3 regions of the Streptomyces sp. NPDC006655 genome follow, and region 3 is predicted to be linked to each of the others. Evidence: riboswitches for the same ligand, from Rfam matches in the RefSeq annotation. Region 3 holds a riboswitch; each other region holds the start of a gene.
What was found. A riboswitch is a leader RNA that binds a small molecule or an ion and turns the genes downstream of it on or off. The one in region 3 is predicted to bind cobalamin.
Positions count from the first base shown of each region.

Region 1: another riboswitch for cobalamin. It lies ahead of AB0958_RS21410 (cobalamin biosynthesis protein); the one in region 3 lies ahead of AB0958_RS13770 (CbtB-domain containing protein).
Region 2: another riboswitch for cobalamin. It lies ahead of AB0958_RS11115 (ABC transporter substrate-binding protein); the one in region 3 lies ahead of AB0958_RS13770 (CbtB-domain containing protein).

Region 1 covers NZ_JBEYJU010000035.1:31,610-34,876, reverse strand. The annotation lists gene AB0958_RS21420 (inorganic phosphate transporter) at 1-1,098, shown strand, start outside; gene AB0958_RS21415 (hypothetical protein) at 1,120-1,347, shown strand; cobalamin riboswitch at 1,518-1,660, shown strand; gene AB0958_RS21410 (cobalamin biosynthesis protein) at 1,760-2,719, shown strand; gene AB0958_RS21405 (cobyric acid synthase) at 2,716-3,267, shown strand, end outside.
Region 2 covers NZ_JBEYJU010000014.1:45,149-48,415, forward strand. The annotation lists gene AB0958_RS11110 (FAD-dependent oxidoreductase) at 1-1,341, shown strand, start outside; cobalamin riboswitch at 1,373-1,551, shown strand; gene AB0958_RS11115 (ABC transporter substrate-binding protein) at 1,606-2,655, shown strand; gene AB0958_RS11120 (iron chelate uptake ABC transporter family permease subunit) at 2,652-3,267, shown strand, end outside.
Region 3 covers NZ_JBEYJU010000019.1:6,437-9,703, forward strand. The annotation lists gene pgm (phosphoglucomutase (alpha-D-glucose-1,6-bisphosphate-dependent)) at 1-826, opposite strand, end outside; gene AB0958_RS13765 (CbtA family protein) at 986-1,741, opposite strand; gene AB0958_RS13770 (CbtB-domain containing protein) at 1,764-1,985, opposite strand; cobalamin riboswitch at 2,022-2,162, opposite strand; gene AB0958_RS13775 (enoyl-CoA hydratase/isomerase family protein) at 2,266-3,267, opposite strand, start outside.

The DNA.
Region 1 (3,267 bases), on a different contig from region 3:
GTGACGATGTCCGCCGCGCTCAACCTGGTGGGCGCCTTCCTCTCCGTGGAGGTCGCCAACACGATCTCCAAGGGGCTCGTCGACGAGAACGGCATCCGTCCCGAGGTCATCTTCGCCGCCCTGGTCGGCGCGATCCTCTGGAACCTGGTGACCTGGCTGGTGGGTCTGCCCTCCAGTTCCTCGCACGCCCTCATGGGCGGTCTGATCGGCGCCACCGTCGCCTCGGCCGGCTTCGGCGCGGTCCACGGCGACGTCCTCGTCACCAAGGTCCTGCTCCCGGCGGTCGCCGCCCCCGTGGTCGCGGGCCTCGCGGCACTGCTCTCCACCCGGCTGTCCTACACGCTCTCGAAGAACGCCGAGGACGAGGCCACCCGCAAGGGCTACCGCGCCGGCCAGATCGCCTCCGCCGGCCTGGTCTCGCTCGCCCACGGCACCAACGACGCGCAGAAGACGATGGGCATCATCACCCTCGCGCTCGTCGCGGGCGGTTCCATCGCCCCCGGCTCCAACCCTCCCACCTGGGTCATCCTCTCCGCCGGCCTCGCCATCGCGCTCGGCACCTACATCGGCGGCTGGCGGATCATCCGCACCATGGGCACGGGCCTGACGGACCTCCAGCCGCAGCAGGGCTTCGCCGCCCAGACCAGCGCGGCCACCGCCATCCTGGCCTCCTCCCACCTCGGCTTCTCCCTCTCCACCACGCACGTCGTCTCCGGTTCCGTGATGGGCGCAGGTCTGGGCCGCAAGGGCGGCACCGTCCGCTGGTCCACCGCGACCCGCATGGTCGTCGCCTGGGTGCTCACCCTCCCGGCCGCCGCGCTGGTCGGCGCGCTCGCCGAGTCCGTGACGGACCTCGGTGACGGGGGCACGGCCGCCGTCGCCGTCTTCCTGGTGGCCGCGAGCGCCGCGATCTGGAAGCTCTCCCGCCGCGAGGTCGTGGACAGCGGCAACGTCGTCGGCACCGAGGAGCCGGCCGGGGTCGTGACCACGGCGATCGCCGCCGTCACCCCGCCGCCCGCGGGCACGGTGACCGAGGGCCTCACCGCCACCATCCCCTCCCCCGCCGCTCCCGCGACCGACCCGGCCGCCACCGTCTGACCCCGAGGAACACAACCCGACATGAACATCGACTGGGCAGCCATCGGCTCCGTCTTCGGCGTCAGCCTCGTGGCCACCGTGGGTCTCGTGACCCTCTTCACCCTCGGCATCAAGGGCCTCTCCGCCCGCGAACGAGCCACCGCGCAGGGCAACTCCGCGACCCTGGCCGCGACCGCCGCCTGCCTCTGCTTCGCGGCCTGCACCGCGGCCGTGGCGTACGGCATCCACCTGATCGTGGCGAAGGCCTGAGCCGCGACCGCACCGATCCGCACCGATCACGACAGCGGCCCGACCCGAGGCCGCCAGGCTCCGCCCCGATCCGTTCGCGGCGGAGCCTTCCGTCTGCCCCGGGAGCCCCACCGGGCCACCGGTGTGGGCCTTCCCACACACTCCCCGCGCAGGTCAACGGCAAGTTGACGGGTCTTCCGGGGGCGTGGTGGACTGCCGGAGCCATGTACGGCGGCAAGAGAGGAAGCCGGTGTGAATCCGGCGCGGTCCCGCCACTGTCACCGGGGTAGCCATTCCCGGGAGCCAGGAACTCTCACCGCCGGTCTCGTCGAACCAGGGCGTGGACACCCTGAGTGAGGACATATCGCCATGCGCGGCTGCCGACCGAGGTGCAGTAACCGGCTCGTCCCCGACCCCGCGGCCGGCTGAGCCGATGGGTGCCGATCGCGTCTTCGCGTACGGCGCCGCCGCCGGCCTTGTCGGTGATCTGCTGCTCGGCGATCCGCGCCGGGGGCATCCGGTCGCCGCGTTCGGGCGGGCGGCCGGGGCCGTGGAGCGGGTGCTGTGGCGGGACCACCGTGGCTGGGGCGCGCTGCACACCGCCGTGTGCGCGGGCGGCGCCGTGACGCTGGGTGCCGTGGCCCAGCGGGTGGTACGGCCGTCCACCACCGCGTCCGTCGCGCTCACCGCTGCCGCCACCTGGGCCGTCGTCGGGGGCACGTCCCTCGCGCGTGAGGCGCGGGCCGTCGGACGGGCCCTCGAGGCGGGGGACGTCGAGGCGGCCCGGGCCCGGTTGCCCCATCTGTGCGGGCGGGATCCGCAGGCCCTGGACGCCGACGGGATCGCGCGGGCGGTCGTGGAGTCCGTCGCCGAGAACACCAGCGACGCGGTGGTCGGCGCGCTGGTGTGGGGGGCGCTGGGCGGAGTGCCGGGGCTGCTCGGGTTCCGGGCCGTCAACACCCTGGACGCGATGGTCGGCCACAGGTCGGCCCGCCACCTGCGGTACGGATGGGCCTCGGCGCGGCTGGACGACGTGGCCGGATGGCCGGGGGCACGGCTCACCGCCGTACTCGCCGCCGTGGCCGGGAGCGACCCCAGGGGCGCGGTGCGGGCCTGGCGGGCCGACGCGGCGAAGCATCCCAGTCCCAACGCGGGGCCCGTGGAGGCGTCGTTCGCGGGGGCGTTGGGGGTGCGGCTCGGGGGGACGTTGTCGTACGGGGGGCGGGTCGAGCACCGGCCGGTGCTGAACGGGGAGGGGCGAAGCGTGGTGACCGGGGACATCGAGCGGGCCGTGCGGCTGTCACGGCGCGTGGGCTGGCTGGCGCTGGGGGCGAGCGCGGCCGCGGCCCTGCTGCGTGGACGGGTCGCGAGGCGCGCGGGGGGTTCCTGGTGAACGGCGGCGGGCTGCTGGTGGCCGGGACCACCTCCGACGCGGGCAAGAGTGTCGTCACCGCCGGTGTCTGCCGGTGGCTCGTACGACAGGGCGTCAAGGTCGCGCCGTTCAAGGCGCAGAACATGTCCCTGAACTCCTTCGTCACCCGCGAGGGCGCCGAGATCGGGCGGGCGCAGGCCATGCAGGCGCAGGCCTGCCGGATCGAGCCGACCGCGCTGATGAACCCCGTGCTGCTCAAGCCCGGTGGCGAGCGGAGCAGTCAGGTGGTGCTGCTCGGCAAGCCGGTCGGCGAGCTGAGCGCGCGGGGGTATCACGGCGGGCGGCAGCAGAAGCTGCTCGGGACCGTGCTCGACTGCCTTGCCGAGTTGCGGGGCACGTATGACGCGGTGATCTGTGAGGGGGCGGGCAGTCCGGCGGAGATCAACCTGCGCCGGACCGACATCGTGAACATGGGGATCGCGCGCAACGCGCGGCTGCCCGTGCTGGTGGTCGGCGACATCGACCGCGGGGGTGTCTTCGCCTCCTTCTTCGGGACGGTCGCGCTGCTC
Region 2 (3,267 bases), on a different contig from region 3:
GGCGCCGGCTTCCGCATCATCGGCTCTCGCTACTCGCCCGACACCAGACGGCTGCGCGAGTTCGCCGTCCGCAACCGGCTGCCGCACCGCTGGATCGACCTGGAGACCGACGAGGAGGCCGAGGAACTGCTGCGCCGCTTCGGCGTCGGTCCGGCGGAGACACCACTCGTCATCTGGCGGGACACCACCTTGTTGCGCAACCCGAGCAACGCGGAACTGGCCCGGCTCATCGGCCTGCCGTCCCTGCCCGCCGGAAGCCGACACGGCGACGTCCTCATCGTGGGCTCCGGACCTGCCGGCCTCGCTGCCGCGGTGTACGCCGCCTCCGAAGGTCTGAGCACCACGGTGGCGGAGGCGATGGCCACCGGAGGCCAGGCCGGCACGTCGTCCCGCATCGAGAACCTGCTCGGCTTCCCGTCCGGCATCTCCGGCGCCGAACTCACCGAACGCGCAGTGCTCCAGGCCGAGAAATTCGGCGCCGGGATCAGCCTTCCACTGGAGGCGACCGGTCTGCACCGCAAGGACGACGACCACTACGTCGTGGCGTTCGCCGACGGCAGCGAGATCGCCGCCCGCGCCGTCGTCCTGGCCATGGGTGCCCGTTACCGCCGGCTCCGGGTGCCCGGCATCGAACGCCTGGAGGGAACGAGCGTGCACTACTCGGCGACCGTCTACGAGGCCCAGCAGTGCCGCGCCGACCCGGTGGCCGTCGTCGGCGGAGGCAACTCGGCGGGCCAGGCGGTGCTGTTCCTCGCCGGGTACGCGCCGAAGGTGCACCTGCTGGTCCGAGGAGCGAGCCTGGAGGCCAACATGTCCCGCTACCTCATCGACCAGGTCGAGCGCCATCCGCGGGTGGAGGTCATGCTGCACACCGAGGTCACCGAGGTCATCGGCCAGGAGGTGCTGGAGGAGCTCGACGTGGTCGACAACCGCACGGGCGTGCACCGCCGCCTCGCGGCGCGGAGCCTGTTCGTCTTCACCGGCGCCGAACCTCACACCGAGTGGCTCGCCGGCACCGTCGCCGTCGACTCCCGCGGCTTCGTCCTCACCGGGCCGGAGGCCCAGGAAGCCTGCACCTCTCCCGAGGTGTGGCACGGCCGCGGGCGCCCGTGCATGACCCTCGAGACCAGCCTGCCCGGGGTCTTCGCGGTGGGGGACGTCCGCAGCGGCTCGGTGAAGCGGGTGGCCTCCGCGGCCGGTGAGGGCGCGATGGCCATCCACTTCGTGCACCGGCACCTGGGGCACTCGGCCGTACCCGGCACCACGGGCACACCGGCTGCCACGGGCCACTCGGACGCCTCCCCGCGCCTCCGTCACAAGGAGTCCGCATGGCTCGCATGACCGCACGCACGACGTGACCGTACGACGGACTTGATAGCCTCAGCGGGCCAGTCGAGCCACATCCGAGGCCAGGGAATCCGGTGCGAACCCGGAACTGACGCGCAGCGGTGAGGGGGACGGGCGGGGCACGCAACGCCACTGGGAGACCGGGAAGGCGTCCCGTCCGGACGAACCCGAGTCCGAAGACCTGCTGGCACCTCCGCGCTTCGGCGTGGAGGGACGTCCGTAGGCCAGGCTCCGCGTACGAGCCCCGACCCCAGAGGCATGCCCGTGCTCCGCGCCCCCGCCCTCATCCGCACTCCGGTGTTTCTCCTCACGTCCTCCCTGCTGCTCACCGCCTGCGGCTCCTCCGGTGCCGACAGCGCGAAGTCGGCGAAGACCGCGGCCGCCGGGTACCCGGTGACCCTCGACGACTGCGGCCAGAAGGTCACCCTGACAGCGGCGCCGAAGCGGGCCGTGTCCCTCAACCAGGGCAGCACCGAGATCCTGCTCTCCCTCGGCCTCGCCGACCGCATTGCCGGTACGGCCACGTGGACCGACCCGGTGATGAAGGGCCTGGAGAAGGCGAACGCTTCCGTGCCGCGCCTCGCCGACAACGCGCCCTCCTTCGAGAAGGTCCTGGACGCCGAACCCGACCTCGTCACCGCCTCGTTCGTCTCCACCCTGGGCAAGGGCGGGGTCGCCACCCGCGCGCAGTTCGAGAAGCTGGGCGTGCCCACGTATGTCTCGCCGTCCGACTGCTCGGGCAAGGACAACGACAGCGGCGGCGACGGATCACGCAGCGAGCCGCTCACGCTCGATGTCGTGTACGGCGAGATACGTGACCTGGCACGGGCGTTCGGCGTGGAGGCGCGGGGCGAGAAGCTGGTCGCATCCCTGAAGAAGCGGGTCGGCACGGCCACCGCCGGGCTCAACGGCTCCGACGTCTCGCTCATGTACTGGTTCGCCAACTCCCGGTCGCCCTACCTCGCCGGCTGCTGCGGCGCACCGGGCGCCATCACCCGTGCGGTCGGCGCGAAGAACGCCTTCGCCGACACCCACGACGAATGGCCCCAGAGCAGCTGGGAGACGGTCGCCGACCGCGACCCCGATGTGATCGTGATCGGCGACCTGACCCGCAGGCAGCAGACCGCGGAGACCGCCGCCGCCAAGATCCGCTTCCTGGAGACCAACGCCGCCACCCGCAACCTGACCGCCGTCAAGAAGAAGTGGTACGTCCTGCTGAGCGGACAGGCGATGAACCCGTCCATCCGCACCATCGAGGGGATCGAGAAGGTCGCAGCCGGTCTGCGCGACTTCGGGCTCGCCAAGTGAGCGTGCGTGCCCTGCTGGTGACCGGTGGCGGACTGGCCGCGCTGCTCGCGTCGATCGCCGTGGCTGTGACGATCGGTCCCGCCGACATCTCCACGGCAGACGTCTGGGCGTCCGTCGCGGCCCATCTCGGCCTCGGCGAGAGCACGTTGGCGCCGCTGCGGGACGGCATCGTGTGGAACCTGCGGATGCCGCGCACGCTGCTCGCCGCCGTGTGCGGTGCCGGGCTCGCCGTGTGCGGGGCGGTGATGCAGTCCCTGCTGCGCAATCCGCTCGCCGACCCCTTCGTGCTCGGCGTGTCCTCCGGCGCGTCCACGGGAGCGGTCGCCGTGGTCGTGCTGGGCGTCGGCGGCGGAGTGATCTCCCTGTCGGCAGGCGCCTTCCTCGGCGCGCTGCTCTCCTTCGCCCTGGTGCTGCTGCTCAGCCACACCCTCGGCGGCGGCACCGACCGGGTCGTGCTGTCAGGAGTGGCGGTCATGCAGCTGTTCTCCGCGCTGACCTCGTTCACCGTCCTGACCTCAGCGGACGCCGAGACCACCCGGGGCGTCCTGTTCTGGCTGCTCGGCTCGCTCACCGCGGCCGACTGGGGACAGGTGCTGCTCTGCACGGCCGTCC
Region 3 (3,267 bases):
TGCCGTCCCAGTCCAGCGTCATGAACCGCCAGGTGGGGTCGGTGTGCGGGTTGACCACGGTGAGGTCGAGGCCGTGCCGTTCGGCGATCCGGCCCCAGTAGGCGACGGAGGCCCCGCCGAGCGGGTCGGCGCCGATGCGCAGCTCGGAGGCCCGGACCGCGTCGAGGTCGAGGACGCTGGGCAGGTCGTCGACGTAGACGCCCATGAAGTCGTACCGGCCGGTGGTGTCCGCGGCGAGCGCACGCTCGTACGGCACGCGCCGTACGTCCTTCAGGCCGCCCGCGATGATCTGGTTGGCGCGGTCCTGGATCCAGGAGGTGGCGTCGGAGGCGGCGGGGCCGCCGCTGGGCGGGTTGTACTTGAAGCCGCCGTCGGCGGGCGGGTTGTGCGAGGGGGTGACCACGACGCCGTCCGCGAGACCGGTGGTACGGCCCCGGTTGTGGGTGAGGATGGCGTGCGAGACGGCCGGGGTGGGCGTGTAGCCGTCGGCGCTGTCGATCAGGACGGTCACGCCGTTGGCGGCGAACACCTCCAGGGCGGTGACCTTGGCGGGTTCGGACAGGGCGTGGGTGTCGGCGCCCAGGAAGAGGGGTCCGTCGGTGCCCTGGCCGCTCCGGTACTCGCAGATGGCCTGGCTGGTGGCCGCGATGTGGTCCTCGTTGAAGGCGGTCGTCAGCGACGACCCGCGGTGTCCCGAGGTGCCGAACGCCACCCGCTGGGCGGGGTCGGACGGGTCGGGGTGCAGCGCGTAGTAGGCCGTGACCAGCCGGGCCACGTCGACGAGGTCCTCCGGAGCCGCCGGCCGGCCCGCTCGCTCATGCGGCATGAGTCCATTCCTCCGCTGTCGTTGCTCGATCACTCACCGCCCATCTTCCCTTGTCAGCGGCGACACACACGAGTGCGGGGCCGTTTCGGCGCCGGCCGGTGCGCCGAACGCGCGAGGGCCTCCGGACGGTGCCGGAGGCCCTCGCGTCCCGTGGGTCGGTCAGTGCGCGGCGGGCACGGAACGCCGGACGGCCGTGGCCTTCGCGGGCTTCGGGTTGAGCTGCCGCTCGGCCAGCTCGCCGAACAGCAGGCCGAATCCGCTCCACAGCACCACCTGGATGGCGAGCGCCGAGAGCCGGAACCGCCACAGCAGGGTGGCCGGGAAGTCCTTCGGGACCTCGTTGACCACCGGCAGGAACTGGTACGCGAGCCCGATCACGACGGCGAACGCGGTCACCGCGGCCACGGTCGCCCACCAGGTGCCGAGGCTCGCCCGCAGGCGCTTGCCGAGGAGGGTGGCGGCGACCGCCAGCAACACGCTGAGCAGCATCATCAGGAAGTACAGCGTGGTGCGCTTGCCGATGGTGTCCGCTGCGCCCACCGACGGCGGGTTGGCCGGGTACTTCAGGAACGGCACCACGTACACGGTGAGCAGCGCGCAGCCGGACAGCAGCAGGGCGGTCGCCCGCGGACCGAACCGGCCGACGCGGCCGAGGGCGAAGCAGTAGGCGAGGGCCGCGATGCCGCCGAAGGCGACCCCGTACACCAGGACACCGGTGGCGAGGCCCGCGGTGGACTGGAGGGAGCGGGAGACGACGGCCATCTCGTGCTCGTGCGCGTGGGCGTCCTCGAAGCTGATCGCCTTGTCGACGTCGGGCTCGCCGAGGAGGTAGGCGACCACCAGGGCGAGCAGGCCGGCGGCGAGACCGGCGAGCATGCCCCGCACCAGGAGGTTTCGTACCGTTGCGGAATTCATGGGTTGAACGGCGTCCCTCGCGTCAGTGGCAGGGGAAGCCGAGCAGGTGGCGGGCGTCGTGCACCCACTCGTGGACGTCCGTGCCGCTGAACACGGAGGTGGCGCCCTGCTCGGCGCCGACGAAGTAGAGCAGGACCAGCATCAGGATGCCGAAGAAGACCGCCCAGGGGGCTATCGCGGACAGCGGCAGCTTGGCGGGGACGACGGGGGTGGTGGCGGTCGGCTGGGCGACGGTCTGCGCCATGGCAGAACCTCCTCTGGGAGTTCGCGTCCCATCTCGGTGGTGCACAGGACGACAGCCACGGGTCTGACTCGCAAGGGCCCGAGAGCTCTTGCATACAGTGGCGCGACCGTGCCGGATTCCCACCGGCTTCCGTCTCGCCGTCGTCGATACCGGACAGACCGTACCGCGTGCCGGAGGTCCGGCCAAGACCGCCTCACCGGGCGTGATCTTCCTCTCGCGCCCGGTGCGCGGTGGACGGGCGGGACCGGCCGCCGCCCGCCGCGGTCCCGTCGGCGGCCTTTCAGGGCCGGGCCAGGCCCAGTTCGCGGGCGCCGAGCGGCGCGAAGAAGCGGTCGACGTCGGCCTCGGCGACCTCGTCGAGGGTGGCCGGGGACCAGCGGGGGGCGCGGTCCTTGTCGACGACCTGGGCGCGAATGCCCTCCACCAGGTCAGGGGTGGTCAGGGTGGCGCAGGAGACGCGGTACTCCTGGTCCAGCACCTGCTCCAGGGTGTCCAGTCGCCGGGCGCCGCGAACTGCCCGGAGGGTGACCTTGAGGGCCGTCGGGGACCTGCCGAGCAGGGTGTGCGCCGTCTCCTTCGCCGTCGCGTCGCCGTGTGCGAGCAGCCGGCGGACAATCTCCTCGACGGTGTCGGCGGCGTAGCAGGCGTCGATCCAGCTCCGGTGACCGGCCAGTTCCCCTTCGGTCGCGGGCCGTGCGTGGCGGGCGACCGCCTCGGGGACGGGCAGTTCGGCGAGGTCGGCGACGAACGCCCGGAGCGCGCCGGACGGCAGGTGGTGGTCGGCGAGTCCGCACAGCACGGCGTCGGCGGCGCCGATCCCGGCCCCGGTCAGGGCGAGATGGGTGCCCAGTTCGCCGGGGGCCCGGCTGAGCAGGTACGTGCCGCCCACGTCGGGGACGAAGCCGATGCCGGTCTCCGGCATGGCGATCCGGGACCGCTCCGTGACGATCCGGACCCCGCCGTGCGCGGAGATCCCCACCCCGCCGCCCATGACGATGCCGTCCATGACGGCGACGTACGGCTTGGGGTAGCGGGCGATCCGGGCGTTGAGGTGGTACTCGTCGCGCCAGAACGCGGCCGCGGCGGTGCCGTCGCCGTCGTGGGCGTCGTCGTGGACGGCGCGGATGTCGCCGCCCGCGCACAGGCCGCGCTCCCCCGCCCCGGTGATGACGACGGTCTCGACGGCGGGGTCGTGCTCCCAGTCCGTCAGGGCCTCGGCGATGCGCTCCACCATGGGGTGCGACAGCGCGTTGATGGCCTTCGGCCGGTTCAGGGTGATGTG